2 regions of the Pseudoalteromonas sp. SA25 genome follow, and region 1 is predicted to be linked to the other one. Evidence: riboswitches for the same ligand, from Rfam matches in the RefSeq annotation. Region 1 holds a riboswitch; the other holds the start of a gene.
What was found. Region 1 has a riboswitch for lysine ahead of dapA (4-hydroxy-tetrahydrodipicolinate synthase). Riboswitches for the same ligand answer to the same signal wherever they lie in the genome.
Positions count from the first base shown of each region.

Region 1 (16,444 bases):
GCCAACTACCGCTACTGTTTTTATTGCTTTATTCATAATGGACTACTCTTTGAGTATTTTTGATAACGTTTTATACAACAAATGCCCGTTAGGGCATTTTGATTTAATGTGTATTCATTTTAGTCAATTAGGTTAACTAATATACATTACTGCTAAATTAACCTAATTGGTATTAGCACCTTGGTGCTGTAATGAAAACTAAGAGGCGAAAAATACGCCTCCATCATTAATTAAAACGATCCGCGAATACCAAACGCGTAACGTGAGCCATTATCTTCAACTGAATAGATTTGGTTAGCAAAACGACCTGTTTGTACTAGCTCTTCTTCAGTAATATTGATGCCTTCGGCAAAAATAGTGAAGTTTTCGTTAATATCGTAGCTTGCACTAATATCCCACTGACCGTAAGTTTCTACGTTCACTGGTTCACCGTTAAAGCCGTTATCAACTAAGCGTAAAAAGCCTTCACGGTTGTTAAATGCAACACGTGCTTGCCAGTTATCTTGCTCATAGAAAAATATTAAGTTTTGTGAATCGCCTAAACCTTCAAGTGCAAATGTTTGTGTAGTGTCTGCGCCCACACTAATGTCGCTGTTTACTACTGTTGCATTGGCAATAAAACCAAAGCCATTTTCAAACATATGAGTTACACCAACTTCGTAACCCGTTACTTTAGCTGATTCGCCATTTTGAGGACGAGTCACTGTGTAAACTTCTGAGCTACCAATAAGTTCGTCATCTGCTTGGTCTGTACATGTAGTACACACAAAATCAGGACCTGAGCGGTCAGTCATATCGTATGTTTCTGCACCTGTTAGGGTAACAATAAAGTCATCTACTTCTTTACTAAATACTGCAAAGCTAAATAAGTTAGCATCGTTGTAGTACCACTCGTAAGAGATATCCCAGTTTTCTGATTGGAATGGTTTAAGTGCAGGGTTACCGCCACTTGCGGTTAAGTTTTGACGACGTGGCTCGTTAAAGTTTGTCGCAGGAGATAACTGAGACATCGTTGGGCGAGTGATACTGTCGTACGCTGCAAAGCGTAAAATCATGTTATCTTGCAGCTCTAACTTAACATTTAAAGAAGGGAGTAAGTTTGAGTAGCTAGTACCTTGTTCAATGCTTGTAGCCGGGCCAAATACGTTAGCAAACAATGTCGCATCTGACGTTGGTATTACATCGCTAATAAAGCTTTGTATTGCAGCAACTTCAATATCAGTTTCTGAGTAACGCGCGCCAAAGTTAACTGTTACAGGCATATCTGAAAGGTCAAAACCAAGCGTAAAGTCCATGTATAAGCTAGTGATGTCTTCGTTAATTGTGTAACGGTTATTTTGTAGTGTTGGTTCTACTGGGAAACCTTGATCGGCTAAGTAATCAAGCATTTTATCGCCATCGTAGCTATAAAATGTATCGATCAAACCAGGGAAGTAGTTACTCGCTGTATAAGCTTCAAAATCAATTGCATCAAGTGGCGCTTCTGTCCCGTAACCACAAAATTGACATTGGCTACCAAATACTTGGAAGCTTGATTTTTCACGCTCTTGGCGATAAGCACCAAAGTTAATACGCTCTACTGGGCCTTTATCTGGCACATATTCAAAATCAGCTTTTACTTCAGTAATTTCATCTTCATCTGTAAATTGAAGACCAATTTCATTGTAGTGAAGACGCGCTAGGCTTGGATCAGGCAATGAACCATTTTCAAAACCATCATGCTGTACAGTAGGAATACTGCCAGTACCGTCAAAAGTATAGCTATTAATAATACCTACAACGTTAAAACGGTCAGTACCTGCTCGGTCATTTTCGGCTGTTGAGCGAGATACATCAAATTTTGCTTTTAATGACTCGTTTACTTGCCAGTCAACGTTAATACCAAATGCTTTATTAGTTACATCACGTGAGTTACGTGTATGTGATACAAAATCACTTGCAGGGTCGCCACTTGGTGCGCCTAAGCCAACTTCTTGAGAGAAAGTTAAAAGAGTACCTGTTTCTGGATCAATCGTTGCACTACCTACGCGGTCTGGTTCAAACCAAGATGCTAAATCGCGTACTGTTGAGTCAACTTCGAATTTTGAAATCATGCCATCAACAGTAATCGTAACATCGTCAGACGGTGCATATTGTAGTACTAAACTTGCGTTTGTTCGTTCGCGGTCTTGCTCATCAACAACTTGATCCCAGTTACGTGGAATGTAGGCATTTTCAAACAATACACCATCCGTTGGATTAGAGATTGTTTGGCCACCGCGCCAACCAGCCGTTAAAATTTGGTTATTTTGAAGTTTACGTTGTTGATTAGTGATGGCAAAAAGCACACCTAGCTTGTCATCGTTAAACGTATTACTTATTAAGAATGATGTTGATGGAGATACTTCTTCAGAAAGGCTTTCGTACATACCTTTAACTGAACCTAAAATATGTAAACCACCAAAATCAAAAGGACGTGCTGTAGTTACGTTAACCGTACCACCAATGCCGCCTTCTTGAAGAGTTGCTGTATTACTTTTATAAATATCAGCACCGGTGATTTGATCCGCCGCCAATACATCAAAATTAAATTCACGACCTGCACTGTCTGTCGCAATTTGACGACCATTAACAAGTACAGTATTAAATTGTGGACCAAAACCACGAATAGTTACCGCTTGGCCTTCACCACCACTACGGTCAATTGCTACACCTGTAATACGTTGCAGAGATTCTGCTACGTTTAAATCAGGAAATTTACCAAGATCTTCTGCTTTAATCCCGTCTGTAACAACATTAGATGCTTTTTTATCTAACATTGATGAACGTAAGCTGCTGCGGATACCCGTTACTGCGATAACTTCAACATCTTCATTTACTACTGTAGGCGTATTGCCTTCAGCGCCTTGAGCTGCAACGTTTCCGCTTGCCAATATGCCTGTGATAGCAATACTGATCGCGGTTTTCTTGTTGAACGATAACTTATTGTTAATTATCATTTTTTAAAAACTCCTGATTGTGTGTAGTCGTTGTGTCGTTGTGGTAGTGCATATAGTTTCAAATACTATTTATATTATAAATACTTTAAACCAGCAAAAAGTGCAACCTTTTCCTGAATTATGGATAGCATTTAATCACTGTATTTTTGCTTTTAATTTTCTTTAAATTAACATTAGAATGCTGTATTCATTCAGAAAAAGAGTAAATAATAACCTGTTCGTAATCCTCTCCCGGCAATAAATTAGCTTTTGGAAAATTTTCACGATTTGGCGCATCTGGCCAATTTTGCGCTTCAAAACACAAAGCTTGCCGTGCTTTAAAAGGCGAACCAACAAAGTTTGCGGTATAAAGCTGCATGCCTGGCTGCGTACTTTTAAGGGTTAAACTAACGTTCGTGTGTGGCGAAGTTAATGTAGCCATCGTCTTTAAACTGCTGTCATCATTAAAAATATAGCAGTGATCAAAGCCATTTCCAGCTTCTAGTTGAGGATGAACGGCGCTTAAGGCCTCACCAACTTGAGCTGGCTTAGTAAAGTCAAAGCAGGTACCGGTGACTGATGCAGATTCATTAAGTGGAATACTAGTTGTATCAATAGGAAGATAGTAATTGGCATTAACTTGAACAAGGTGTTCATTAATTGATTCGCTGCCATCAAGATTAAAATAGCAATGGTTAGTAAAGTTAACGAGCGTTTCTTTATTGGTTAGCGCTTTAAAGTGCAGAGTAAGCTCGCCGTTTTTAGCGCTAATAGTTTGCCAAACCTGCAACTCACCGGGGAAACCTTGTTCGCCGTCGGGCGAGCAATAATAAAGCTCAACTTCACTTTCAGTTTGTTTGGTTACTTGCCAAAGTACTTTATTAAAGCCTTTAACGCCGCCGTGCAGGCTATTAGGGCCGTTATTTGCTTCTAGTTGATATTGGGTACCAGATAAGCTAAAACGCCCCTTTGCAATGCGATTAGCGTATCGACCTACTGTAGCGCCAAGATAAAATGGGTTTTCAAGATAGTATTGAGGATCATCGACGCTAAGCGTCATTTCTTGTTCTTTAAATTTAATGCTTTTTATTATTGCGCCAAATGGCAAAATTTCAGCTGTTAAATTTTGACCATCACTGAGCTGAATAACTTGTAAAGGTTGGTTATTGGCAATAGATGTCACACGCATTCTCCAATCAAATTACCGAATTAACATTTCCTGTTATAACGGCGCAACAATATATAATATAAATAGTATATAACTAGCACTTGTAACTCAATCTAAATGCGTTAAAAAAATCACGATAAAAATTTACAGCTGCCATCATATATTTACAATAATTCAGCTCAGTATGGGCTTATGTAAAACATAAGCCTCGTAAGGTTAACTGCTTTGGTAAATGTGCTCGTTAAGCGCTGCTTTTTCGTCAATGCTAAGCGCTTGTTTTGATTTAGCAATAAAATCATACCTCACCATAGCGGCCTTACCTATTGCGCAGCATTTATCGTGTTGCCATGCTTCCTGTCTCAGCGTAAAAGAGCTAGTGCCTATATGCTCTACAGAGGTTTTTACGATCACTTCGTGGCCATAAAATAATTCGCCTACAAACGACACCTCTATTTTAGCTATGATCAGTTTCCAGTCCTGTGGATTTAAGTCCGGTGTAAAAAACTTAAAAATAGGTCCACGTGCGACTTCAAACCATACAGGTAGTACGGTATTGTTAATGTGTCCGAGTGCATCTGTTTCGCTAAAGCGCGGCATCACTTTTTCAATAAACATAAAAATCCAATAATAATTATATAAAGGTAAACCATGACGGACTTTATACGCGTTGTTGATAACGCATTAAGCGATGAGTTTTGCGATGAATTTATTTCCACATTCGCGCAAAGCCCGCATGTAAAACAAGGGGTAACATCGGGCGGTGTCGACTTAAAGAAAAAAGACAGTCACGACCTACACTTAAATAATCACCCCGAATATGCACAACAATTAAAACATATACAACAAACGACTGCACAGCATGTTTTTAAGTATGTTGAAGAGCATATTTTTATGATGATTGGGGCATTTGGCTTAAAGGTCTATCACCCAAAAACAGGCGACGTTGTCGATTTAACCCAAGAAAATTTTGAAGAAGTGGGTAAACCGCAATTACCTTTGCTAGTTCAGCAAATTTTTAGACTTGGTAATATTCAAGCGCAAAAATATGAAGTAAACAAAGGTGGCTACCCTTACTGGCATAGTGAAGTTTACCCGCAGCTACAGCACAATGAAGCACTACATCGCGTGTTGTTATTTATGTTTTATTTAAACGATGTTGATGAAGGCGGTGAAACGGAGTTTTACTATCAAAATCGTAAAGTAGCACCTAAAAAAGGCACTATGGTAATAGCTCCTGGCTACTTTACACATACCCACAGAGGTAATAAGCCAGTATCAAACGATAAGTATATTTTAACATCGTGGGTATTGTTTAACCGTGCAGAACAAATATATGGTGCGCCAAAGAGTTAGCGCACCAAAATCAGTATTATTTAACCGAGCAGTTCATCAAATAAATTAAACAACTGATCTAGCTCTTCAATCGTGTTGTAGTGCATACAACCAATGCGCACTACACCGCCTTTATCAAGCACATCTAATTGCTTGCACAAACCTTGCGCGTAAAAATTACCATCCCACACACAAATATGCTGCTTACCTAAAAATTCTGAAACGGCGCGTGGCTCAAGCCCTTCAAAAATTAAAGCAAAAGTAGGTGTACGCTCATTTAAGCGATCAAAGTCATCAATACCAAAAAACTTAATGCGTGGGTAGTTTACCAAGCGCGTTAAAAAGTGCTCACTAAGCGCCATTTCGTGTTGTTTAGTTTTAGCAAAAGCTATGCTTAACTTTTCGCGGCGTGAATGGCTATCGTCAAGTTCGCTAATTGCTGCAATGTAATCAACAGCAGCAATAAAGCCCGCCATAGCTTCAAAGCTTTGTGTGCCGGTTTCCCAACGACCTGGTGCTACGTCTTTAGCGGGTTCTACTTTATAAGGTGTAAACCCGTCTAAATGTTCTTTTTTACCGTAAACCATACCTAAATGCGGGCCAAAAAACTTATATGCAGAGCAGGCTAAAAAGTCGCAATCAAGCGCTTGCACGTCAACAAGTTCGTGCGGTGCGTAATGTACGGCATCAACATAAACAAGTGCGCCTACAGCGTGAGCAAGCTCAACAATACGTTTAATATTATTAATTGAACCTGTGGTATTTGACGCATACGTTACCGCTACAAGCTTAGTGTTGCTGTTTAATAAGCTTTCAAATTGCACCATATCTAAGCTGCAATCAGCTTCATTAATAAGCGCTGTATTTACCTTTGCGCCTTTATCTTCTGCGGCTTGTTGCCACGACGATACATTTGAGAAATGATCGGCATTGGTTACAATTATTTCATCGCCAGCCTGCCAGTCGCGTGAAATTGCACGACTAAAGCTAAATGTTAGGCTGGTCATGTTTGGACCAAACACAATTTGTTGTGAGCTAGGTGCATTAAGTAAATCAGCGGCTGCTTGACGCGCATTCGCCATCAATTCAACGGTTTTATCACTTGAGAAAAACGCGCCACCTAAGTTTGAATTATAATGACCTAAATAAGCTGTCATCGCATTAAGCACCGATGTTGGTACCTGCGAGCCACCCGGTCCGTCTAAAAATATTGGCGATTTACCATCAACGTTTTGCATTAATGCAGGAAACTGCTCACGTAATTGCGTTATGTTCATGCCTAACTTCCTTAAGACGTTAATACAAAACAATCCAGGTAACCTGGTTTGCTAGCATCAATTTTGTTCATAGGTGTTGCGTTGTGCCACACTTGACGGTCGTTTATTAATGCAAACATGCCGTCTTTTATTTCCATTTTAAAACAAGGCTCAGCTTGCTTGTTTTCGTATACAAGTAGCTCGCCGCCTTCTAAGTTCTCGTGAGAAACACCACATATACATACATGGTCAAAACCATCTTGATGCACGCCTTCTGGCGCTGCCGGTGTATCACTGTTAATTGCAAGCATACGGAACTGATGAATTTCAATATCACGCTGTACATCAATACCGGTAAGTTGGCGAAACTCATTTACAATGCTTTTCATGCCTTCTGACTCAAGTAAACTTTGCTCTAGGTTTTCGTAAGTACGCTCTACATTACCTTGAAAAGTATTAATTGAATCGTCTTGAACAAATGCTTTGGTTTGTTGTAACTTTATTTCACCATTTTGCATTTTAACTACTGAGTAACGACGTTTACGAAAGGCACCATCTGCATAAGGATTTGCAGGCAGGTTATCAAAAGAAGGCTTAACCAAATCAATATTTGCTTGGTTAACAAAACGTAGTTGCAGTAAATTCTGGTTGTTTAATGCTGTCATAAAATCTCGCCTAAAATAATGAGAATATTGATGAGGATTTTAATGCATTTTGATAGGAATTTTTGCGCGATTACTTACTTTAAAAGCAACTTAAGACTAGATTTAATACAATAATATAAAAAAAGAAGCATGAACTATCTAATATTTATTTTAGCCAATAAAAAACCCGCCTAAGCGGGTTTTTAAACAAACTCTAAAAATTATACAGCTTGTTGAATAATCACGTTGTCTGCTTTTTTAGTGTAAGCAGGCATACGGTGGAAGTTCAAGTAACGGTATGTATCTGACGCCGTTGCATTGATCTTCGCAGCATACTCTTGGTACTCAGCAACAGTTGGTAATTTACCAATGATTGCAGCAATTGCAGCAAGCTCAGATGATGCTAAGAATACGTTTGCGCCATTACCTAAACGGTTAGGGAAGTTACGTGTAGAGGTAGACACAACCGTTGCTTTATCTGCAACACGTGCTTGGTTACCCATACATAGTGAACAACCTGGAGTTTCGATACGTGCGCCAACACGACCAAAAATACCATAGTAACCTTCTTCTGTAAGTTGGTCTTTGTCCATCTTAGTAGGTGGAGCAACCCAAAGCTGAGTCGGAAGTTGACCTTTAAAGCCATCAAGCAACTTACCAGCAGCACGGAAGTGACCAATGTTAGTCATACAAGAACCGATGAATACTTCATCAATTTTCTCGCCAGCAACATCAGAAAGAAGACGCGCATCATCTGGGTCATTTGGAGCACAAAGAACAGGTTCTTTGATCTCAGCTAAATCAATTTCAACGATATGCTTGTACTCTGCATCAGCGTCAGCTTCCATTAGTTCTGGGTTAGCTAACCAATCTTGCATTGCAGTAATACGACGTTCAATCGTACGTACATCGCCGTAACCTTCAGAAATCATCCACTTAAGCATAACAATGTTTGACTCAAGGTATTCAGAGATAGACTCTTTAGATAACTTAACAGTACAACCTGCTGCCGAACGCTCTGCAGATGCATCTGATAATTCAAACGCTTGCTCAACAGTTAGGTGCTCAACGCCTTCAATTTCTAGTACGCGACCAGAGAATTCGTTAATTTTACCTTTTTTCTCAACTGTTAATAAACCTTGTTTGATACCGTAGTAAGGGATTGCATGAACAAGGTCACGTAGAGTGATACCTGGTTGCATTTCGCCTTTAAAACGAACCAAAATAGATTCAGGCATATCAAGTGGCATAACACCTGTTGCTGCTGCGAATGCTACTGCACCCGAACCTGCTGGGAATGAAATACCTAATGGGAAACGTGTATGTGAATCACCACCAGTACCTACGGTATCTGGTAATAACATACGGTTTAACCACGAGTGAATAATACCATCACCTGGACGAAGTGAAACACCGCCACGGTTCATGATGAAATCAGGAAGCGTATGGTGAGTGCTTACATCGATAGGCTTAGGATAAGCTGATGTATGACAGAAAGACTGCATTGTTAAATCTGCAGAGAAACCTAAACATGCTAGATCTTTAAGTTCATCACGTGTCATAGGACCTGTTGTATCTTGCGAACCAACAGTTGTCATTTTAGGCTCACAGTACTGACCTGGGCGAATACCTGCAACGTTACATGCTTTACCAACCATTTTTTGCGCTAGTGTGAAGCCTTTATCAGAAACTTCTGTTGCTGTTGGTACTTTAAATGTATCAGTTGCGCCTAAGCCAAGAGATGTACGCGCTTTATCAGTTAAACCACGACCGATGATTAGTGGAATACGACCACCAGCACGAACTTCATCTAAAATCACATCAGATTTAAGCTCAAAAGTAGAAATCACTTTATCAGTACCATGTTGCTTAACAACACCTTCGTACGGATAAATATCGATTTGCTCGCCCATGTTGAGTTCATCAACATTTAATTCGATTGGTAATGCGCCTGAATCTTCCATTGTGTTGAAGAAGATTGGAGCAATTTTATTACCTAGACATACACCGCCAACACGCTTGTTTGGTACAAACGGGATATCATCGCCCATAAACCAAAGTACAGAGTTAGTTGCAGACTTACGAGAAGAACCCGTACCAACAACATCACCTACGTAAGCAAGTGGTAAACCTTTAGTTTTTAATTCTTCAATCTGAGTAATTGGACCAACTTCGCCCGCTTTATCAGGTGTAATACCATCGCGTTCAATTTTTAGCATTGCTAAAGCATGAAGTGGGATATCTGGACGAGACCATGCATCTGGTGCAGGAGACAAGTCATCAGTATTTGTTTCGCCAGTTACTTTAAATACAGTAACTGAAATCTTTTCAGCAACAGCTGGTTTATTAGTAAACCATTCTGCATTTGCCCAAGACTCAATAATTTGCTTAGCGAATGTATTACCTGCTTTTGCTTTTTCTTCTACATCGTAAAACGCATCAAACATAAGTAATGTATTTGAAAGGCCTTTAACTACGATTGGTGCAAGTGTTTCGTCATCAAGTAGGTCAATCATTGGTGCGATATTGTAACCGCCCAACATTGTACCTAATAATTCTGCCGCTTTTTCTTTAGAAACAAGTGGAGAATTAGTTTCACCTTTAGCTACAGCAGCTAAGAAGCCCGCTTTAATATAAGCAGCATCATCAACACCTGCTGGTATACGCTGAATGAACAAATCTAAAATGAATTCTTCTTCACCTGCAGGTGGAGTTTTGATTAATTCAATAAGATCAGCAGTTTGCTGAGCATCTAATGGCGCTGGTACGATACCTAACGCGGCACGTTCTTCTACGTGTTTACGATATTCTTGTAGCACAATATTGCCCTCTTGGTGACGTGAAAGTATCCGGTAGCGCTTCAAGCGCAAATAAGTTACCCAATACTTATAGTATTCTAACGCGTAATTATAAAGCTTTTATGGATAGATGAAAATCCATCCAGTTACGCAACTGATTATACCGATTATAAATACTATGAATAGTGGTTGTAGTAAAAACTATTTTCATGAATACTTGTTAAGTAAGAATCATTACCATTAACCAATATTAATTTATTACAGGCATAAAAAAACCCAGCACTTGGCTGGGTTTTTATTACAAACTATTTAATTAACGTAAAACTTTAACGTTTTTGATAGTTTTGATATGCGCTTCTACACGGCGGTTTTCTGCGTTTGCAGCTTTAGTGTTTGCATCATTTTTAAGACGCTCTTCACCTAAACCAACTGTAGTAATACGGTCTTTAGCAATGCCATCAGAAACTAATTGCTTAGCTACTGCATCAGCACGTTTTTTAGATAACCATTTGTTGTAAGTTGCTTTACCTACAGAAGAAGTGTGACCTTCTAAAAGTACTGTTGTATCTGGGTACTCTTTTAAGAATGCAGATACTTTTTCAATATCGTTTAAGTACTGAGTAGATACTGCTGAAGCATTGTTAGGGAAAGTCACTAATAAGCTTACAGTTACTTCTTTATCTTCATATAAAGTACAACCAGTGCCATCAACTGCATCAGTCATAGGTGTGTTAGCACACTTATCATCTGCATCAGCAATGTTGTCGTTGTCGCTATCTGTAGGAGCTACAGCTACTTCAACAATTTCTGGAGCTGGTTTAACTGGCTCTACAGGAGCTGAATTTTGGCCGAATAAGTAGTTAATACCAATTTTAGCGCCTACATCTGTGTAGCCACGGTCAAGACCTTGGTATACAGCTGTTTCAGCATTTACAAATAAGCCATCTGTAATGAAATGTTGGTAACCAACACCTGCATTTAAGAATGTGTTGTCATCTACTACGTCCATTTCTTTAATACCGAAAAGACCGTAGAAAGGACCACCATTTAAATGGTAAAGAGCATCAATACCGTAACGCTCGCCATCAATACTGTTGCGGTTGCCAGCAACTTTATCAAAAGCATTAAAATCCATATCTGCATATTCAAGACGTGCGCTCCAGTAATCACTGAAACGGTAACCGGCTTCAACACCCCAGCCAGTTGATTCATTTACGTCAAGACCAGCTTGAGCACGCATGTTTTTCCAAGATGCGTCATAGTAGTCGCCAAATGCGCCAATGTAGAAACCTTCTTCTTTATCAGCAGCGAATGTAGATGCGCTAGTTGCAGCCAACGCGATTGCAATTGTAAGTGATTTTAATTTCATTGTTTTCTTCCCATTTGAACAATTTTAAATTGTAGCTAATCGATACTAGCTCAATCAGTTTTATATAGACTAACTGAGCCTTTGTTAATCAATACTTAACGAAAAATAAAGTTTATAACTTTTTTCTATGCCCAGTCACAACACACATCCACTTACTATAGGCGAAATTAAAACTTTATTGAAAAATAAATATAGTAGTTTTTTGTAAATTAGTACTTAGCAAGGAATGTAAGAGCAATTAAATTAAATGCACTTATAAATGTAAATGCAAAGAAACATTGCTTGGCTTTAATTCGGCGCATAATACCACCAGAATTAACATTCCCCTAGATATATGCGCATGTTTGATTAAAAAATGACTCTTTTTAATCATGTGGTTATATTTAAAGTTAAGAGTTAAGTACCACAAAAAGTCTGGTAATCATTCTCATTTATCGGCGTAGCTTGAAATTCTGATAATTTTTCACTGTCAGAATACGGGTTACTGGCTATTTTTATAAAGCGCTGTAGCAACTCACTAGACCCAGTAGCGTTATATTGTGCAATTATTTCTTCGATCACATGATTACGCGGTATTACACGAGGATTTGCAGTTCTCATTACTTCATAACTATTATCGTCGGTTAAGCTTACCCACTTAGCTCTCCATTCAATTAGCGACTCTGGTATTACTACTTCTTCTTTTAAGGATTCAGTAAGCGCATCAAAAGTATTGGTGTAATCGAGCTGGTTATCTTTTAATAGTGTTAACAACTCTGCGATTAACTCGCCACTACTATTGAAAGATTCATTTAAACCCAGTTTTTGTGCCCACATAGCCGTAAACTCAGTATTAAACTGATCTGCAAAGCTATTAATAAATGGCGTCATTAATGAAACCGCTTGCTCGTCATCATCGCTAATAAGTGGTATTAAACTCTCAGCTAAGCGAGCACAGTTCCAGTTAGCTATATTAGGTTGATTACCAAATGCATACCGACCTTGTTTGTCGATAGAGCTAAATACGGTATCAAAGTCAAAGCTATTCATCATGGCACACGGGCCGTAATCAATGGTTTCTCCGTTTACTAGCGTATTATCGGTATTCATTACTCCATGAATAAAGCCAACACGCATCCAGCTCACAACTAGCTTAACTTGGTTTTTAATCACAGCGCCTAAAAATGCTAAATAACGCTGCGATCCTGTATCCGTTATTTCTGGGTAGTGTCGCTCTATAGCTAAATCGGCTAAATTTTTAAGTCCTTCAACATCGCCTTGCGTCGCTAAATATTGAAACGAGCCAACACGAATATGGCTCGTTGCTAAACGAGTAACTATAGCACCTGCTTGTGGCGGATTACGATAAACCGTTTCGCCACTACCAACAACCGCTAAGCAGCGTGTGGTTTTAATGCCTAGTGCATGCATTGCCTCGCTCATTACGTATTCACGAATAGCAGGACCAAGAGCACAACGCCCATCTCCCCCTCTTGAGTAAGGAGTAGCACCAGAGCCTTTTAATTGAATATCCCACAACTGGTTTTTATCATCATTAATAGCGCCCAGCAAATGCGCTCGCCCATCGCCTAAACGTGGTGAAAAATGCCCAAATTGGTGCCCAGAGTAACCAAGTGCTACCGCAGGAATCGCCTGTTTCTCGTTACCGCTAAAAGTGCTAGCACGCAAATCAGCTGCAACGTTAATATTAAACTCTTTTGCTAAGCTCTCGTTCCACAGCAATAACTGAGGAGAGGCAACACTTGCAGGAAAATCTTCTATCGCAAAGCTTTCCGTAATGTCTGTGTATCTTGGCACTAATTTCATGGTAATTCCTATTATTGCTGACTTATACCAACACGGTTGTCACCAACGCCATAAGCAACAATTAAACTTAACTCTTGCATACTTAAGCCGCTTTGCTTTTGCATTTCATTAAAAAAAGCTTGGGCTGCACTCAGTGATTTTTTAGTTTGTAAGCCGCCGTCTATAATTTTATGAGCACGTAAGTAATTCTCTACATCGCGTGATAGTAAAAAAGTATCTTTACCAAGTGCTCGTAGCGCATAAGGTCCTGTATTTCCGCCTAAACGCGAACCATGTTTTTTTAAATACGCCCATAAACCAATAATATCGTCTGTTGGCCAATTAGCGATGAACTGACTAAAACTGCCATGTTCCCCTGCTATTTCGTGGATCATGTAAGCATTTTCGGTAATTGTTTTTACTTTTTTATAGTTACGAACAATTCGCTCATCCGTTGCTTTTTGTTCCAGCATATCAGGTGGCATCATTAATAACTTATCAACGCTAAAACCCCAAAAAACCTCTCTAAAGCCCGGCCACTTATTATTAATTACTGACCAATAAAAGCCGCTTTGAAATACTTTTCGAGTAAATTCCTCAAGCCAATCGTCGTCACTTAACGTGCTTAGTTGTTTTTTAGATAGCGGTTTTGCAAGTAATAACTTAAGCATTTTTTCGGAGCCTTTTCGCTCTACCGCTCGCTTATAAATATCGCTAAATTTTTCCATACTAATTAAATACCTCACTACTTATATTGCTAGTGTACGAGAAAAGCACCCAATACGTAACCACTCCCATTATGGATGAATGAATATGCATTTAGTCGCTTGACACCTAGACGGCTAAAATGCTTTAATCGCCGTAATTACCCTATTTAAATTGCACCGGTTTGTAAGTTTTTACTCTACAAACAGGTGTAAAGGGCTAGAAGAGGTGCGTTATTCAGGTAGCGTATGTTAGGAGCGCAAACTCCAGTGAGCATACGTGAGGGGAATTAACGCCGAGAAGTAATCACTTTTGCGAGGTGTTTATTTCGGGCGACTAGGTTGAACCCTAGCGACTGTCACCAATAGCTGCTTATAAAAGCAGCTTATTAGTTTGGTGGAGAGCTTCTGGTCTTAAATATTAAGGCCGTGCGCCCTATTATTTTAAGCCCATTCGCTCTTCGAATTATTAGTTCGAACGACGTTAATGCGGCTCCTTCCATAAAGCTTTTTAACTCTTCGAATAATACCAATTGCATTAAATTAGTTATCGCTAAAATGATCACGTTTTTAATAAAATTGGTACAAATTATAAGTTCGTGAGAGATGATCAACAACTTCAATTTAAACGACTACTCATTGTGGACCGCGCTCGTAACGCCATTTGATCAACACGGCGATGTTGACTACAACACGTTAACTAAACTGGTTAGCGATCAAGAAGCGGCACATAACGGTATTTTACTACTTGGCAGTACGGGCGAAGGTTTAGCACTAACGCTAAAAGAGCAACAAGCCATTGTTGAACACGTATGCCAGCTAAAACCAGCAGTACCACTCATGGTTGCTGTGGGCGGTAGTAACTTAAAGCAACAAATTGAGTGGGTTAACTACTGTAATACACTCCCAATTCATAGCTTTTTACTTGGCTCACCGCTTTATGCAAAGCCCGGCGCTGTAGGTCAAACTCATTGGTTTGAAAGCCTACTTAATGCAAGCGCTCACCCGTGTATGCTTTATAACGTACCGGGTCGAAGTGCTGTTAGTATCCCAACGGCAACAATTCAAAATCTGCAAAACAATAAAAATTTATGGGCGTTAAAAGAAGCGAGCGGCAGCATTGCTCAGTTTGAAGCTTATCGCCAAGCCGCGCCTAATTTAGCTATTTTTAGTGGCGACGATGCGCTAATGCCTTATTTTGCTCAAGCTGGCGCAAAAGGTTTGGTGTCGGTAGCTGCAAATGCATGGCCCGCACAAACTCACGAGTTTGTTAAACGCAGCTTAAGTGGTCAACACCCTAATTTATTTGCCCAGTGGTCAAGCGCTATTAATAGCCTATTTGCTGTTGCAAACCCTATTCCCGTAAAGGTATTGATGCATTTGCAAGGTCGCTTAAGCAGCCCGCAACTTCGTCCACCTTTAACACACCTTGAGTTAACTCAAACCGATTGCATCACAACTGCAAACAACACAATTTTATCTTGGCATTAAATACAGGTTTTTATAATGAGCTGGTTAGAACTATTAAATAATTTAGAATCGGGCGCAGTACGCGCAGCATCACAAAACGAAAGCGGCCAATGGCAGGCTAACGTAGAAGTAAAACAAGGCATTTTGGATGCCTTCAAAAATGGCACTAATACTGAGTTTGCAGGTGGTTTTGTTGATAAACATAACTTAGCTCCACAAGAATTTAGTACTGATGATGGCGTACGTATGGTGCCGGGTGGCTCTAGTGTTCGCCGTGGTGCTTATGTTGCTAAAGGCACGATTATTATGCCACCAGCGTATGTAAACATTGGTGCATATATCGACGAAGGCACAATGGTAGATAGCCACGCATTAGTTGGCTCGTGTGCACAAGTAGGTAAAAACGTACATTTAAGTGCTGCGGTTCAGCTTGGTGGTGTACTTGAGCCTATTGGTGCAAGCCCAGTAGTTGTAGAAGACGACGCATTTATTGGCGCTGGCTGTATTATTGTTGAAGGTGTAGTTATTAAAAAAGGCGCAGTACTTGCCCCAGGCGTGCGTTTATCCGCAACTATTCCGGTATACGACTGCGTAAACGAGCGCCAACTAGATAAAGGCGAGCCAATCCCTGAGTACGCTATTGTAATACCAGGCTCTCGCCCTGCGTCAAACGAGTGGGCGCGCGAGCAAGGCCTAAGCATGTCGTGTGCGTTAATAGTTAAATACCGCGACGAAAAAAGCGATGCATCGTTATTGCTTGAAGAGGTTTTACGATAATGAGCTTTTTGAGCACGCCTATCAAAACCGCTGCAAATACAATTACACAACAACTTGATACACCTTTTTTTGTTTACGACCTAGATCAACTAAACGCGCATCTTGCACGTTTAGTTGCGCAAACCGATGTAAAACTGTGGTACGCGGTAAAAGCAAATCCACTGTCTAAAATTATTCAAAGCTT
Region 1 is NZ_WTKV01000012.1:23,607-40,050, reverse strand. It holds gene GQR45_RS11265 (tryptophan halogenase family protein) at 1-36, opposite strand, end outside; gene GQR45_RS11260 (TonB-dependent receptor) at 231-2,978, opposite strand; gene GQR45_RS11255 (aldose epimerase family protein) at 3,166-4,140, opposite strand; gene GQR45_RS11250 (acyl-CoA thioesterase) at 4,342-4,740, opposite strand; gene GQR45_RS11245 (2OG-Fe(II) oxygenase) at 4,774-5,478, shown strand; gene GQR45_RS11240 (cysteine desulfurase-like protein) at 5,499-6,734, opposite strand; gene GQR45_RS11235 (2OG-Fe dioxygenase family protein) at 6,746-7,378, opposite strand; gene acnB (bifunctional aconitate hydratase 2/2-methylisocitrate dehydratase) at 7,579-10,176, opposite strand; gene GQR45_RS11225 (OmpA family protein) at 10,469-11,524, opposite strand; gene GQR45_RS11220 (protein adenylyltransferase SelO family protein) at 11,921-13,330, opposite strand; gene GQR45_RS11215 (DNA-3-methyladenine glycosylase I) at 13,342-14,037, opposite strand; lysine riboswitch at 14,230-14,429, shown strand; gene dapA (4-hydroxy-tetrahydrodipicolinate synthase) at 14,620-15,504, shown strand; gene GQR45_RS11205 (2,3,4,5-tetrahydropyridine-2,6-dicarboxylate N-succinyltransferase) at 15,520-16,260, shown strand; gene GQR45_RS11200 (PLP-dependent decarboxylase) at 16,260-16,444, shown strand, end outside.

Region 2 (16,444 bases), on a different contig from region 1:
TAAAAACCCGTTTGCATATTAACTTTTCTCGCGAAGATGAATATGAATTACAATTTGACAACCTTTTACGTGAGATTCATCAAGCTCCTTTATTTAAAGAGCCTAAAATCGGTAACAATCCATTTGAGTCTGTAACCGCAAGACCATTAGAAAGCGTTGCAGATAAGAAAACCGATCTACTCAAAGAATGGGTAAAACTTTATAATCAAGGAGTAGATTTTTTTATCTTTGAGGATCTTCATCAGATGCTAGGATGTTCTAAAATATTTGCTGAAATCTACATTAATGAATTACTTACCGATAATTTAATCAAAAGAAATAGAGAATATATAACCAATTACGGTTGTATGTTAGATGTATTCAGGTTGACCGATAAGGTTAAGTTATATGCAATTGAACAGGGTTGGATTAAAGCATAAACCTTAGTTGCTCGAAGGCAATGTAATAAGTAACTTACCCCATTGGTCGAAAAGCTAAATCCGCTCAAAAGTAAATAACCGCAGCAAAGAAAACCCGCTTTTACGGGCTTTCTTATATTTATAACCTTGCAAATATAAGACAGCTAGCTCCTTATAATAAAACTAGTTTTCTCACCCAAACCTATAAACTCCCTCGCCCATATGCCATAATCTAAATAATTCATTATTTTAGTAACTTGGCGCGTATTTAGGCGCTTTTAAGTTAACTACTCAGGGTTTTCAGCATGGCATATCAAGAGCAAAATCAAGCAACAATCTATTGGCACGACTACGAGACGTGGGGGGCAAGCCCTCAAAAGGATAAGCCAAGCCAATTTGCGGGTATTCGTACCGATCTTGATTTAAATATTATTGGCGAGCCGCTTATTGAATATTGTAAGCCGCAAGCGGATTACTTGCCCCACCCTGAGGCGTGTTTAATTACGGGTATTACGCCACAAGTAGCGATGAAAAAAGGCTTAGTTGAAGCTGAGTTTATAGCAAAAATTCATGCCGAATTTAGCGTGCCAAACACCTGTGTTGCCGGTTATAACAGTATTCGGTTTGATGACGAAGTAAGCCGTTATAGCTTTTACCGTAACTTTTACGACCCATACGAGCGTGAATACAAAAATAACAATAGCCGCTGGGATATTATTGATTTAGTACGTGCTTGTTACGCACTGCGTCCTGAAGGCATTGAATGGCCGTTAAAAGAAGACGGCAGCCCAAGCTTTAAGCTAGAACATTTAACCGTAGCCAATAGTATTGAACACGCCGCAGCGCATGATGCACTAAGCGATGTAACCGCCACTATTGCACTGGCTAAGCTAATAAAAGAAAAGCAACCAAAGCTATATAACTTCTTTTTTGGGCTGCGTGGCAAAAAAGCCCTTGCCGAATTGGTTGATGTTTTTAACATGACGCCGCTTGTGCATACCACGTCGCGCATACCTGCAACACAAGGCTGTACAAGCTGGGTTGCACCAATGAGCTTTCATCCAGTAAATAAAAACGCGGTTATTTGTTTTGATTTAACTCAAAACCCGCAAGTACTCATTGATTTAAACGTAGAAGAATTACGCAAACGTTTATACACCAAACGTGTAGATTTAGCCGAGGACGATTTACCTGTTGGCTTAAAACTAGTGCATTTAAACAAGTGCCCTATTTTAGCCCCAGCTAAAACGTTATTGCCTGAAAACGCCGCGCGCCTTGGGATTGACCGCGAGCAGTGTTTAGCTAACTTAGCTGTTTTAAAAGCCAATACCGATCTTCGCGATAAAGTAACCGAAGTGTTTAACGAGCAAGGCGATTACAGCGCAACCACTAACGTTGACTACTTACTTTACGATGGGTTTACAAGCCATGCTGATAAAGCTAAATTTGCGATTATTCGTGATGCAAAACCAGATGAATTAGCAGGGTTGAAGTTAGACTTTGAAGATAAAAAGTTTAATACGTTATTGTTTAGGTACCGCGCCCGTAACTGGCCTGAAACGCTAAACCAGCAAGAGCTTGACCAATGGCGCCAGTATTGCCAAAACAAGTTAATGCACGGGGAAGATCAACCATCGATTAATGCGCAAGATTTTATGATCACCCTTGAAAACCTAGCGCATGAACATGACGACAGCGAAAAAAATCTTACTATTTTAAAGGCGCTATATAACTACGCTCAAAGCATGTAATTTTGTTTGTATAACGCATTAAAAACGCGACGCTTTAGCAATAAAGCGTCGCGTTTTTGTTTATTAATATCTGTATCACTACAAAGAAAGCAAAATTTATTTCACAAAGAGAAGCGAATGAGGAGTAAATGAGAAACATAAAAACAATAGTTTTTTAGATCTATTACTTCCTCTAAAAGCGCAGCGCCTCATAACCTCTTTGTGAATAAATTACTTTACGGGCTTTGCCCGTCACGCCAGCAAGCTTCGCGTCTACATCGACATACTCAACGTAAACGTTACTTTTTATGCAGCGCTTCAATGCGTGCTAGTAAGCTTGAGGTGTCGTATCTGCCACCGCCAAGTGCTTGTACGTCGGCGTAGTATTGATCGACCGTTGCGGTCATTGGCAGTGTTGCACCGTTGTTTTTAGCTTCATCGAGTGCAATACCTAAATCTTTACGCATCCAATCTACGGCAAAACCAAACTCATATTCACCCGCCCACATTGTTTTGTAGCGGTTTTCCATTTGCCACGAACCGGCTGCACCTTTAGAAATGGTTTCTATAACTTTTTCACCATCAAGCCCAGCTTGCTTGGCAAAATGTAAGCCTTCGGCTAAACCCTGCACTACACCAGCAATACAAATTTGATTAACCATTTTACAAAGTTGTCCCGAGCCAACGCCGCCTAACAGTTGGCTAAAACGACTAAACGCCGCCATAACTGGCTGCACTTTAGCAAATACGGCTTCACTGCCACCCGCCATAACCGTTAATACGCCGTTTTCGGCGCCAGCTTGTCCGCCCGATACAGGCGCATCTATAAAGTCGATATTTTGCAGAGCCGCTTTTGCAGCCACTTCGCGTGCTACTTCAGCTGAGGTTGTGGTGTGATCAACCAAAATAGTGTGCGGCAACATGCCCGCTAACACGCCGTCGTCGCCATACACTACTGAGCGTAAATCGTCATCGTTACCAACACACATAAATACGATGTCGGCATTACTGGCAGCTTCGCGCGGGGTTGGTGCAAAGCTTCCTGAATGTTCTGCAGTCCACGTTTGTGCTTTAGCTTGAGTACGGTTATACACGCATACGCTGTGCCCTGCTTTTGCTAAATGCCCCGCCATTGGGTAACCCATTACGCCTAAACCTATAAATGCGACTTTCATTGACATAAAAATGACCTATTAAACTGATAACTTAGAAACTAGACCTCGATTATGTCAACCGGTCGATAAAAAAGCGAATGAAAGTCTTTATAAAATTTCCTTAGCGGGAAAGGTAAGTAGGTAACCTATGGACAGTATTTATCAATTTAATGCACCACTTTTTAACAGCGAAAATTTTTCTCTTAGCCAATTACAGGGCAAAACCGTCCTTATTGTTAATACAGCGAGTAAGTGTAATTTTTCGGTGCAATTAAATGCGCTCGAAAAGCTCTATCAGCAATACAAAAGCAATGGTTTTACTGTACTTGCGTTTCCGTGTAACCAGTTTGGCCAAAATGAGCCGCTTGATAATTTAGCCATTAAAGACTTTTACCAAGATCAATTTAATGTCTCATTTGAGGTATTTGGTAAGGTAATGGTAAACGGGCCAGAAACACATCCGTTGTTTAATTATTTAAAGTCGCATACGCGGGGTATTTCGCAAAATCGTGCAATTAAGTGGAATTTCACTAAGTTTTTAATTAACTCACAAGGGCAACTTGTTGCACGCTATGCACCACGTACTAAGCCCGAAACACTTAAACAAGTAATAGAAAGCAACCTACTGCAAGCCGCAAAGTTAAGCGCTGCTAGAGGTGGTAAAAAAGTATCGTCAAAAATACCTTTGTTTACGTCGGCTAAGGCATAAATTAGGGCTTAATTTAAATCAATAAAATGCGTGTTACTAAAGCACAGGTTTATAAAGTAGTTTATTGTATTAGTAATAAATAATACTCCTTAAGCGTCGAGGCTATTACCATGAACATTGCTTTTTTTAGTACTCAAAAGTACGAACTGCCTTTTTTTGAACAAAGTACACGCGATCACCGTGATATAAAAATAACGTATTTTGAGCAAGCCCTGAGCGAACAAACGGCCATTTTAACAAACGGGTTTGATGCCATATGCGTATTTGTAAACGACACCGTAAACGCCACTGTTATTGAACAATTGGCAAGCCAAGGCATAAATACTATTTTGCTACGTTGTGCAGGATTTAATAATGTTGATTTACCTGCAGCAAAAGCACATAAAATTAAAGTATTACGTGTTCCTGCTTACAGCCCTGAGGCCGTAGCCGAGCATTGTATTGCACTTATGCTAACGCTTAGCCGTAAAACACATAAAGCGTATAACCGCGTACGCGAAGACAATTTTGATTTAAATGGATTGCTTGGTTTTAACTTGCACAATAAAACCGTGGGTATTGTAGGTTGCGGTAAAATTGGCCTTGCGCTGTGTAACATTTTAAATGGCTTTGGCGCTAATGTATTAGTGTGCGACCCCTACGCACAACCTGGCAATTATACAATTACCGATATAGACACCTTACTTAGCCAAAGCGATGTGATTTCTTTGCATTGCCCTTTAACGGAGCAAACTCATCATTTAATAAATGACGAGGCATTTAGCAAAATGAAAACCGGCGTTATGCTTATTAACACCTCTCGTGGTGCACTGCTTAACAGCAAAGCGTGCATTAATGCGCTTAAAACTAAAAAACTAGGGTATTTAGGGCTCGACGTTTACGAGCAAGAGTCGGAGCTGTTTTTTAAAAACCACAGCGACGAAATAAATCAAGACGATATATTTTCGCGCTTAGTGAGCTTTAAAAATGTATTAGTAACGGGGCATCAGGGCTTTTTTACCCAAGAGGCACTCACCGAGATAGCAAACACAACCCTACTTAACGCGCTTGAAGTAAATGAAGGTAGGCCTCTGACTAATGAGGTTTTATAAAGTTCTTGGCTATACCTAAATAACAGGTACAAAAAAAGCGAATAAGGTGAGCCCTATTCGCTTTTTTGTTTAAAAATTCACTTTAAATAGAGCTTAGCCAAACGCGACGTTTGCAAATACCAAGGTCATTAATATTGGGCAAACAAAACGAATATACTGAGCAAACCAGTAATGTACGCCTGTTGTTGCTTGATGTAATTTATTACCACGCTGCCACATCCAACCTACCGTAATAAAGTAAAACAAGCCCATAAGCGGCAATTGGTATTGAGTAAATAGCATAATAACTAAGCCAAATAACCAATCAAAATTTAATATAATCGCGCTTGCACACACAAGAACAACGGCGCTTACCGCCCATGTTGCTTTGGTGCGGCTAACCTTGTGGTTTTCGACTAAAAACGCTACCGGAATTTCGGTGGTCGATATAGTTGACGTAACCGATGCGATAGACATTAATACAAAAAATAATAAACCAACTAATAAGCCAATTTCGCCCATGGTGCTAAATAGCTCAGGTAAAATAGCAAAAATAAGTTGCCCTTCGCCAATCAATTTACCACCACTAAATACCTCTACACCGTTGTGCTGCGCCACATAAATAGCAGGAATAATAAGTAAGCCCGCTAAAAAAGCAACGCCAGTATCAAGTAGTGCAACACCTGCGGTGAGCTTTGGTAAATTAGCATCTGGCTGTAAATACGAGCCGTAAATCATCATACAGCCCACACCTAAAGAGAGCGAAAAGAACGCTTGCCCCATTGCAGCAATAATTAAATTAGGGTCGAGTATTTGGCTAAAATCAGGAATTAAATACGCGGCAAAGCCTTCGCTTGCGCCATCAAGTGTAGCAATGTAAGCAATTAAACCAACAAGCAGCACAAGTAACAGTGGCATTAAACGGCGCGACCAGGTTTCTATTCCCGATTTAACACCTTTTAAAATAATACTGGCAGTTAAAATAAGCATAAGCGGCGTAAATACAAAATTACGCAGCACTGAGTCGCTATGTAAAAACTCGCTTGCGCCTGTAAACCCAAAAAAGGTGGTTATGGGTTCAATAGCGTATGAGAGCATCCACCCAGCTACTATTGAGTAAAAACTTAGCATAACAACTGCGCCCGCAAGGCCAATATAACCTGCTGCCGCACCTACTTTACGGTTAGTGTTTTGCCATGCGTCGCCCAATGCTTTTACAGGGTTAGCTTGTGCTTTGTGACCTAAATAAAGTTCTGTATACAGCGCAGGAAGCGCAAGTAAAAATATAACAATAAAGTAAACCAGTAAAAATGCACCGCCACCATGGTTGGCCGCTTGCGTAGGAAAACCCCAAATATTACCTAAACCCACTGCTGCGCCAGCAGCGGCTAAAACAAAACCAAGTCGGCTTTGAAACCCATCACGCACTTGTGCCATACATCTACAAATCTGTTATTATTTTGATTATTGTGAATTAAACCATATTTCATGCCAGCTGAGTAATAAAATTGTACCCAGCCTTTATTAGTGGCGTTAACCGCTCACAATATCAGCGACTTCTTTTGCTTTAGGGCTTTTATGACTGAACACTATTTTAAAAACGCCTTGAGTATTACTTCAACTCAATTGGCAAACTTGTCTTTAGCGAGTAACAGTATTTTATTATTTAATGCTAAAACACTTGAGCTTAGTGACTTTAATTTGCCCGATTGCTTAAGCCCATTTGAGTTAACTATTATAAACCGCCGTAAAAGTCCGCAAGCTAAGCAAGAGTATTTAGCGACGCGGTTATTGTTAAAACACCTTATTAAAGTAGCGCAGCCGCAACATGCGCGTGTAGCCCTTAATAAAATAAGTACCGAATTTGACGAGGCAAGCTCAAAGCTGCAAATACACGTAAATGGTGATGTTATTAATACCTGTATTTCGCACTCGCATGGTTTGGTTGGCGTAGCGCTAAATTTTGATAAAAGTGAGTTTGGGTTTGATATTGAAAAAGTAAGCCTAAAGCGCCCGTTTGAAAAGCTCGCTAAGCATTTTTATCATAATGATGAAATTACACTTATCACTGAACCTACTAATACCCAAGCCCAAGCAGATACGTTTTTTAGAATTTGGACATTAAAAGAGTCACTTGCTAAAGCCACCAGCCGCCCTATTGCAAAATTACTTAGCCCCAATGTGTTTGACGAATTACATAGTGCAAAGCTGAGTGCTAGCAGTAATCGCGTTACTGTAGCTGATAGCAGTGACAGCAATGTTTGCTTTGATGTAAGTGTGGTGCATAAAAAAAGCATCGACTGGCGATGCTTTTTATTAAATGACTTTATTAAGTAACTTTATTAAGTGACTTTATCAACTGATTTTACTAGGTGATTTTCCTGAATAACGGTTATTTACGCAGCAAAATCATTTTCTAATAAACGGCTATGAATAGACTGTACTACGTTATCTGACTCAGTTTGCTCTACTAAAAAGCACAGATTGTGCTTACTAGCACCGTGGCAAATTAATCGAATGTTAAAGTCTTTTAGTACACTCATTAAGTTCATTTCGTGTTGGCGTAATTGAATCTCAGAGCCAATAAGTGCCACCAATGTTAGGTTGTTTTCTACCGAAACATGGCAAAACTCTGCAAGCTTATCTAGGCATTCTTGATCGAGCTCTGGGCGCGAGGCGTTTTGCGCGTTATCAAGGGTTATAGCTACGCTAATTTCTGATGTAGTTACCAAATCGACCGATATATTGTATTCACTTAATAGTGTAAATACGCGTGCTAAAAAGCCACTAGCTAGTAGCATTTCTGGGCTTTTAAGCGTAAGCAATATTTGGTTTTTACGTTGCGTTACTGCGCGTATGCCTGGTTGCTGCGATTTTTCGCGCTCAATCCATGTACCACCACGCTCTGGCTCTCGGCTAGAACCAACAAACACGTTAATGTGGCTCCGGCTTGCTGGTAAAATAGTCGCTGGGTGCAATACTTTTGCGCCAAAGGTCGCCATTTCAGCGGCTTCGTCAAAACTTAAACGTGCAATTGGCGTCGCTTTTGCGCACAAACGCGGGTCGGTGCTAAAAATACCCACTACGTCGGTCCAAATATGCACACTTTTAGCGTTAATTGCTTCAGCTAATAATGCAGCGCTGTAGTCTGAACCACCACGTCCTAGCGTTGTGGTTTGACCGTATTCGTCACTGCCAATAAAGCCCTGAGTCACAATTACTTGAGCGTTTAATAACGGGATTAAATGTTCTTTAGCGGCTTGCGCTGTGGCTGCAACATTAGGCGTTGCTTTACCAAATTGGCTGTCGGTTTTAAGCACCTTGCGCACATCAAAGCGATCGGCGTTTAAACCTTGTAAACGCAGCACCTGAGCAAATAAATAAGACGACAAACGCTCACCAAAGCTAAGTAGCTCGTCGTGTTGCTGATCGGTTGTTAGTGACTCTTGAGCCAATGTTTGAAATGCTTTTAGGGTTTCGTTAAAGCCAACCGCTAAATCGGCATCTAGCGATAACTCATCTAAAATAGTTTGTTGAATAGCAAGCACGCCGTTTATGTGTTCTTGGCGCTCACTTGAGGTAATACTTGATTTACACAGTGCAACTAAGTGGTTAGTTACGCCGGCACTGGCGCTCACGGCAACAATACGTACGCTTTTATCTGCAACAATAATTTCGCTACAGCGACTCATCGCTTCAAAGTTTGCAACACTTGTTCCGCCAAACTTGGCAACGATGTAATCTGATTTTGCGCTTAACTCTGTTTGAGGCACTGTTTGTGGCGCTGATTGGGTAGTCATTTAGTCTCCTTTCGCGATATCCAAATCGCAATAAAACAAGAAGAACTTGGCAAAGGAATGCTTGAAGATAAGTCCACTGCCAGAAGCTCTCCACCTATATTGGTGACAGTTTTGAGGATTCAGCCCCATAAACCGAAAAACAATGACGACGTACCATTATTTTCCTCGGCGAGTACTTCCCTCCTTAATGATCATCGGCTTTCGTCGCCTAACATTAAGTACCTAAGTATCGCACCTCTTCTGAATGCTTTATTAACCAGTGGCTAATAAAACAAAACCCCACTAAGTAGCGGGGCTTTGAAAGTTATCGTTTAGACGTCTAGCTGTCAAGCATTTAATAATCTATGAGTTAAATAAAACTGCCCATGTAATACGAGCCCGCATATCCTACGGTGTAACAAATTAATAAATGCAGCGATAAACGCAAGTAGCTCATAAAGGTAAGCGCTTTAACTTTGCTCATGGCAATAATGCCCGCAGCCGAACCAATAATAAGCATTGAACCACCCACGCCCGTTGCATATGTAAACGACAACCAGTGTTGTTGGCTCATTACTATATCGGCTTTTAATAATGCAGCGGTAAGCGGTACGTTATCGACCCCTGCTGATAATATGCCCATTAAGTAGTTTGCGTACTCAGGTGCCATTACCGTATATAGGTCGGTAAATTTACTCAACATACCAATTTCTTTAAGTGCGCCTACAAGTAAAAGTACACCTACAAAAAACAATAATGTGTCGTATTCTATATCGCGAACAAAGTCGATTATGTCTTTGTTAATGTCTTTTTTGCGCATTAAAAACTGCGCTACTAAAAACATCACTGACAAGCCAAACAAGAAGGTTAATAACGGCGGTACGCTGTAAACTACACTCAGCATAAGTGTGCTCACTACGGTAGATAAAAATATAACAGCAATGGTTATGTCGGTTTTTTCAATGCGGGTTTTACCTGCACCAGCAAACTCAACACGCCCTTTCATACCGATAGACAGTAACGCGGCTAGCAGCATAACGCTTGCAAGAGCTGGCGCTATAAGTAGTAATAAATGAGCAATGGTTACTTTGCCATCTAAAAATATCATTAGTGTGGTTACGTCACCGGTTATTAGCGATACCCCACCTGAGTTAACCCCAAACACAATAAGCGTGGCGTATTTAATGAGCTTTTTAGGTTCAAGTTTTAACGACATAACAACCGCGAGCGATATAAGCGTAGCTGTTACGTTGTCTGAAATCGACGAAAACAAAAATGCAAAACCACCCACCAAAAACATGAGCTTTTTTTCGCTAATACTTTTTGGCATAACACGGTGCACAATATTTTCTATAAACCCCTTTGAATTTAAATACGCTACAAAGGTCATCGCAGCCATTAAAAATAGCCATAGAGAGGCAATTTCTAAAATATTTTCATTTAAAAGGTGTTGAATCGTATCGGGGCTTTGCCCGTGTAGAGGGTATATAAAAAGAAGAATCCAGCAAAGCGTACCAAAAAACAGCGTGGTTTTAGCTTTATTGACATGAATTATATCTTCTATAACGATCAGTAAAAATGCAATCGCTATCAGGGTTAGAATAATCGAGGAAACCATGGTAGTTAAACAACCTTTGATATAGTTTTAAAGAACACACAAATAACATTCCATTTCATGTGCCTATTTTCGGCGCGAATTTTAGCACTGCCTCTATGCAAAAACTATTATTAAATGGTCTTAAAAACGAATACTATATACAGACAAGGTTAATTAAAAATACGTAATAATGAGTCTTCTAAAAGAACTCAATAATAAAATACTAGGATGTTGTAACCTCTTATGATCCCAGCTAAAAAGCTGCTAAACACCATAACCGAACATTGGGGTGTATTAGCGCTATTATTTAAACGTTTTAAAATGGCTGACTTTAGCCTAAAAGACGTACAAAACGCGATTAAGCAAAAGCAGCCTACGTGGTCAAACGAACGCATTTATAAAGAAACAAATCGTTTGTTAAACCAAGATATTTTAATTCCACTGGCTAAATCTTCTCAGCTTGAAATAAATCGTGCTATTGCCGATTTTGCTACGTTTTTACTGCAAGAAGAGCATTTAGGTTTAGCGCAAGAAATTAGCGTATTAGTCGACGACCTTGCACGTTTAGGTAACCGCCTAGATAACGCTGGCGAAATAGAAGACTTTGACGATTTACGCCGCTACAGCCGCATTATGGATGATCGGGTGCGTAAAATAATGAAGCTATACGCACACAACGAAAACGCAATTTTAAATATTGTTGAACAAGCTAAATCTAATAATGCGGTGCAATCGCTGCAAAAGCGTTATAAAGCAGTAATAGAAGCCTTTGACGAATACATAGAGCCCATGCTTGAAATGGTTGATATTCGGGGGGATTTTCATGCCTGTTTTACCCTCATTGAAGAGCAAATAAGTAAACAAATACTGCACATTGAACGCTCAGGTAAAGCGTATAACGACAAACGCATGTTAGAGCAATTGCGTACCCGTATATTAGAGATGCATTTAGTGGGTCGCACAAGCTTACGTAAAAGTGCCGACATGCTTATGCCGCTACGTGAAGAGTTACGCCGTAATAACTTAATTACTCGCCAAGCAGCCAAAGTACTTGGGCTTGTACGTAAAAATGGCGTAGACAATATGCTAAGTGCGGTGCAGCCACATTTTGTGAGCGACGCGCAGCGATATTCGCTTGGTCAGCAACGCCATATCGTGGCTTACATGGCAAGCTTGGTTGAATTTGAACACGAAGAATACCAATTGCCTGACCAGCAAGACGTGCCTGCATTTGTTACACCTAATATTCCTGACTACAACGATGTTAAAACCAGCTTTGCTAAGCGCTTTAATAAAAAACGCAAAAAGCCGCAGCCCTTGCTGCAATTTTTAGACGAAAGCTATCCAGATCTCGATGCCGACGAAATGCTATTTTTGTATCAAAAATTAGTCAGCGACAGCGATATTAAAATAATTCAAAGCGATGAAAAAGCCCGCGTAAAAATTGCCGGTCAGCACTTTTCTTTATATCCATTTAATTCAGAGCCTCAGCCAGATCCAAAGGCAGGTAAATAAACCATGACACACATAAACTTAGACGAGCTAACCCACCTACAAGCCATTAATAAAAAATTAGTAGCGGGTTATCACATTTGCGAGCAAGACAACGTAATGTGGCAAGAGCTTGACCAACACATAGAAGACTACACCGCCCTATTTACCGCTTTAGGTAACGATTTAAAACGCGACAGCCGTGGCTTTTATTATTTTGGTAGCGACGAAAGCACACCAAATATGGGCAAAATATCTCGCGCTATCGCACTCACCATTTACATTTTAATTGAGCACTACGCCAATACGGGTAAAGATCCAATGCGCGCATTGTTTGACGACGTAAACGATTTAGAGCTTATGCAAACGCTGGTGCAAATTAACAAACATTTGTTTGACCAGCTTGAGATATTTTCGGGATCGGACCTGCGCAAAGACGTTTACCTGCGCATGGTGCGCTTAGGTTTAGCCCGTGAAGTAGAAGGCGGCTTTATGCTACAAGCGCCAATTCACCGCTACATAGATGCACTCATGGAAGTAAACGAAGAAACCTACATTACAGAGGACGAGGAATGAAAAATCTATACGGACTAAGTAAACTCGCCCTACTTAACACCGCAGGCTATGCAAAATGTGTGATCCCGCTTGATAAAAGCAGCTCTATTTGCGCGCCCAATAACACAGGTAAAAGCTCGGTTATTAACGCCCTGCAGTTTCCGCTTATTAACGATTTACGCTTAACAGAATGGGACGGACACGATTTAGATGAAACCCGTAAGTTTTATTTTTCATCCGATCAGTCGTACATTTTACTAGAAGCTAACTTGCCTCATGGCTCGGTAGTAATAGGCGTAGCAGGGCTGGGTAAAATTGCCGGTTACGCGCATCAGTACTTTTGTTATCAAGGAAAGCTTGATTTAGAGCAGTACACGCAAGGTAAAACTATTATTAAATTTACCAAGCTGTTCAACCATTTAAAATCGCTTAACTACAACCCTATTGAGCTTAAAGCACAAGAGTTAAACGCGCTACTTACTGGCGGCGCAACCCCATTTGACGGCGACATTAACTTAAAAATGATCCCGCTTAATAATGTGCAAGACTCTTCTATTTATAAAGAAATATTTAGACGTATTCTTAACTTACACAAATTAGGCGCAAGCGACGTAAAACGCTTTATGCTACGCGTGTTTGAACGCCATATGTCGAACTCTAAGGTCGACTTTTATGAAGTATGGCGTCGCTCGTTTGATAAAGTAAATCGCTCAAAACGCGAACTAAAAGCCCTTGAGTCAATGCAAGAGCCAATAGCTGCGCTTGAATCAATGCTTGAAAACCAAACCGTGCTTAAAGGTAAATTAGCCGCGTATGCGCCTAAAATTGACCAAGCACTGATTGATTTTGATACCTATCAAGAATCGCAACTCTCTGAGCTGGGTATAGCGCTTGAAGATATAGAGCACGAAAAACACGAGTTTGAGCAAAAGCAAAGCCTATACGTACAGCAATCGCGCGACATAGAGCGCAGACAAACACAAATTGAGCAGTGGTTTTTAGATTACGATGCGCTTAAAAGCGAATTTGAACTGGTAAATAAAGCCACCCTTAAAACCAGCCTGACTCAGTTAAAGCAAGATTACGAGTCGCTTTCACACTCTATAACCAGCGCACAAGGGCAAAGCCTACATACGCTTGACTATCGCATTAGCGAAACACAAAAACAAATTAAGAGCTTAAAGCTGCAACTTAAAAATCTTGAGTTTAATTTGTTTACCCGTATGCGCGAAGACCTCTCGTTAAAAGAAGTAGAAGAAATATCGCGCATTTTAAACCCTGATATTCTCTCATTTGCGACCACCACTAATGGCGATATAACCATTGATGACGAAGACGCGTTTGGTGAATTTTTATCGCTACTTAGCGAAAACGTTAAAGGCGGTGTACTAACGCTACCAGGGGCGAGCATTAAGCTTAAAAAGCTCTCGCCTGTGCAAATGCAAAGCGGCGAAAACAAAGAGCAATTAACCGCTCAGCTAAATGCACTTGAGCATTCACTTAAAGAGTTTAAGCAACAGCGCGATGTTGCAGCAAACGTTGCCGACAAGCAAAAAGAAAAAGACGCGTTATACGATGAGCTTATGAGCGCAGAGAGCGCCCTAAAACGCTTAGAGCAGTTTGAGGTAATGCAGCAGTCGGTTGAAGCGCAAGCCATGCTAAAAGAGCAATTATTAGCTGAGCGCGAACAAGTTGACGACTACCTGCAAGATATTCAAAAAAATAGTGGCTCAATTGCCGATCGTCGCTCGTTAATTAAATCGAAACAAGAGCAAATTAATCGCCAAACTGAGCGTCTGCGCCAAGTTAAAAGCGAGCGAATTGACCACACGCTTGATTTATACAGCGGTAAAGTAACTCCATACATGATTGATATTACAGTCGACTTTGATAACTTAAGCGACCTTGTTCATCATTTTAATAAAGACTGCCAAGAGCTGCGTAATTTTGACATAAACGTGCGCAACACCTATTTACATGTATATAACGCGGGTATTACTAAATTCGACAACGAAAACGACGAATATACTAAGTACCAAAAGCTAATAAGCGCCTTTCATAATATTGATAACGAACGCGATGCTGTTGAGCGCCAAGCTCGTGTTGCGCTTACCGAAGTGGCTGCAACTATTAAAGGCTTACGAGAAGATTTAGACCGACTTCGCCGCGAAATGAACAGCTTTAATAAAGGTATAAGCCAGCACCGTATTTCAAACCTGCAAGCGTTTAAAATTAACGTAATACCGCGCAAAATGCTGGTTGATAGTATAGATACCATTATCAGCACGTCGCATCAGTTTGAACAAGGCGACACGCTTGATTTACTGAGCCAAGAACCGTACAGCGAAAGTGCGGTAAACGAAGCGAAAGATCACTTAATTAAACTCGCATCAGATAAAGCGGGTTTAACGCTTACCGATTTATTTGATATTCGATTTGAAGTGGTTAACCGCGCAGGTGAAACAGAGCACTTTGAAAAAATAGATTCGGCGGGTTCAAACGGCACACGTATTACGATTAAGTTATTGTGTGGCATGTTGTTTATTCGTTACTTATTGAGTGACCAGGAACAAAACCTATACCGTATACCTATTTATATAGATGAAGCGGCCGACATTGACCCACAAAATCAAAAAGCAATCATAGAAACCGCACTAAGCTTTGGTTTTGTGCCTATATTTGCCTCAGTTAAGCCACAAATAAGTTGTGACTACATTGTGCCTATTCGCTCGGTAAAAGACGGTGCACAAAACTGGGTAGATGAAAAAGATTGGATTGAAGTTGAACACAATTAATTGGCCGTTAAGGCAAACCAACTAAACTAAAATATAGGACGTTTAAATAATACACATTTAAACTATGTGTGTTATTTTAAATTAATGCATTTTATTGGAGCAAACGTAATGAAAAATATACTTATTGTTGCAGCGCTAGCACTTCTTACAGCCTGTACACAAACCCCAGATTGGGATTACGATAAATCAGCTAACTTTAGTAATTTTAAAACATTTGCTTGGGTAGAAAACGCCAGCCTAACTAAAGACACAAATAACTATCAAATTAATGGCCTGATGGAAAAGCGTGTTCGCACTGCCGTTAATGCAGAATTGAGCCAAACACTAGGTATGAGCTTAGTTGATGCAGCGCAAGCTGATGTACTTGTTAACTATCATGCATCGGTAGACAAAGAGCTTGAAGTAGACAACTTCAATATAAACTACCGCCCGCATTGGGGTTATTGGGGTACTGGTTTTCAACGCGATACAACTGCGCGTGAATACGAAGTGGGTACACTGATTATTGATATTGTGGATCGTGAATCTAACCAGCTAGTATGGCGCGGCGCAAAAGAAGGTCGATTAAAGAAAAATCAATCGCCAGAACAACGTGAAGCATCAATTAATAAAACAGTGAGCGAAATTTTAAGTAACTTCCCGCCGCAAAAGCAGCAGTAAGTTAAAATTAGCTATAATTAAGTTTTAAAAGAGCTCACAGTACGTGAGCTTTTTTGTGGGTGTGTATTTTTGGAACTTTTAAAATAAAGTAATTACGAGCTACGCCCGTCACGTCAGCAAGCTGCACGTCTACAAAATAAACACCGGATTAAACTTTACCTGTAGGCGCTAAGCTTGCTTGCGCGAGAAGCGATAGCTTCTAATCACTTACCTTTACCTAACGCTATATTCAACCTTAAATTACGAGCTGCGCTCGTCACGTCAGCAAGCTGCACGTCTACAAAACAAACACCGGATTAAACTTTACCTGTAGGCGCTAAGCTTGCTTGCGCGAGAAGCGATAGCTTCTAATTACTTATCTTTGTGCGCTTACACTACTCAAATTTACGATTTATACTTATGCAGTAACTCAAGCGGTATGTGGCAGTAATCATCAGGATGATTAGTTAAGCGGTCTTGATGCTCAGGATCGCTTGGCACGTAGTTAGTTAGCAGCTCTACCCCTA
Region 2 is NZ_WTKV01000011.1:38,908-55,351, forward strand. It holds gene GQR45_RS10640 (toll/interleukin-1 receptor domain-containing protein) at 1-419, shown strand, start outside; gene sbcB (exodeoxyribonuclease I) at 704-2,149, shown strand; gene GQR45_RS10650 (NAD(P)-dependent oxidoreductase) at 2,428-3,309, opposite strand; gene GQR45_RS10655 (glutathione peroxidase) at 3,431-3,991, shown strand; gene GQR45_RS10660 (2-hydroxyacid dehydrogenase) at 4,102-5,082, shown strand; gene GQR45_RS10665 (sodium-dependent transporter) at 5,176-6,498, opposite strand; gene GQR45_RS10670 (4'-phosphopantetheinyl transferase superfamily protein) at 6,640-7,398, shown strand; gene lysC (lysine-sensitive aspartokinase 3) at 7,458-8,861, opposite strand; lysine riboswitch at 8,937-9,109, opposite strand; gene nhaD (sodium:proton antiporter NhaD) at 9,211-10,458, opposite strand; gene GQR45_RS10685 (hypothetical protein) at 10,681-11,952, shown strand; gene GQR45_RS10690 (hypothetical protein) at 11,956-12,504, shown strand; gene GQR45_RS10695 (ATPase) at 12,501-15,278, shown strand; gene GQR45_RS10700 (DUF4136 domain-containing protein) at 15,387-15,938, shown strand; gene GQR45_RS10705 (peptide-methionine (S)-S-oxide reductase) at 16,323-16,444, opposite strand, start outside.
Region 2: it holds a riboswitch for lysine, as region 1 does, so the genes downstream of both, lysC (lysine-sensitive aspartokinase 3) here and dapA (4-hydroxy-tetrahydrodipicolinate synthase) in region 1, are expected to answer to the same signal.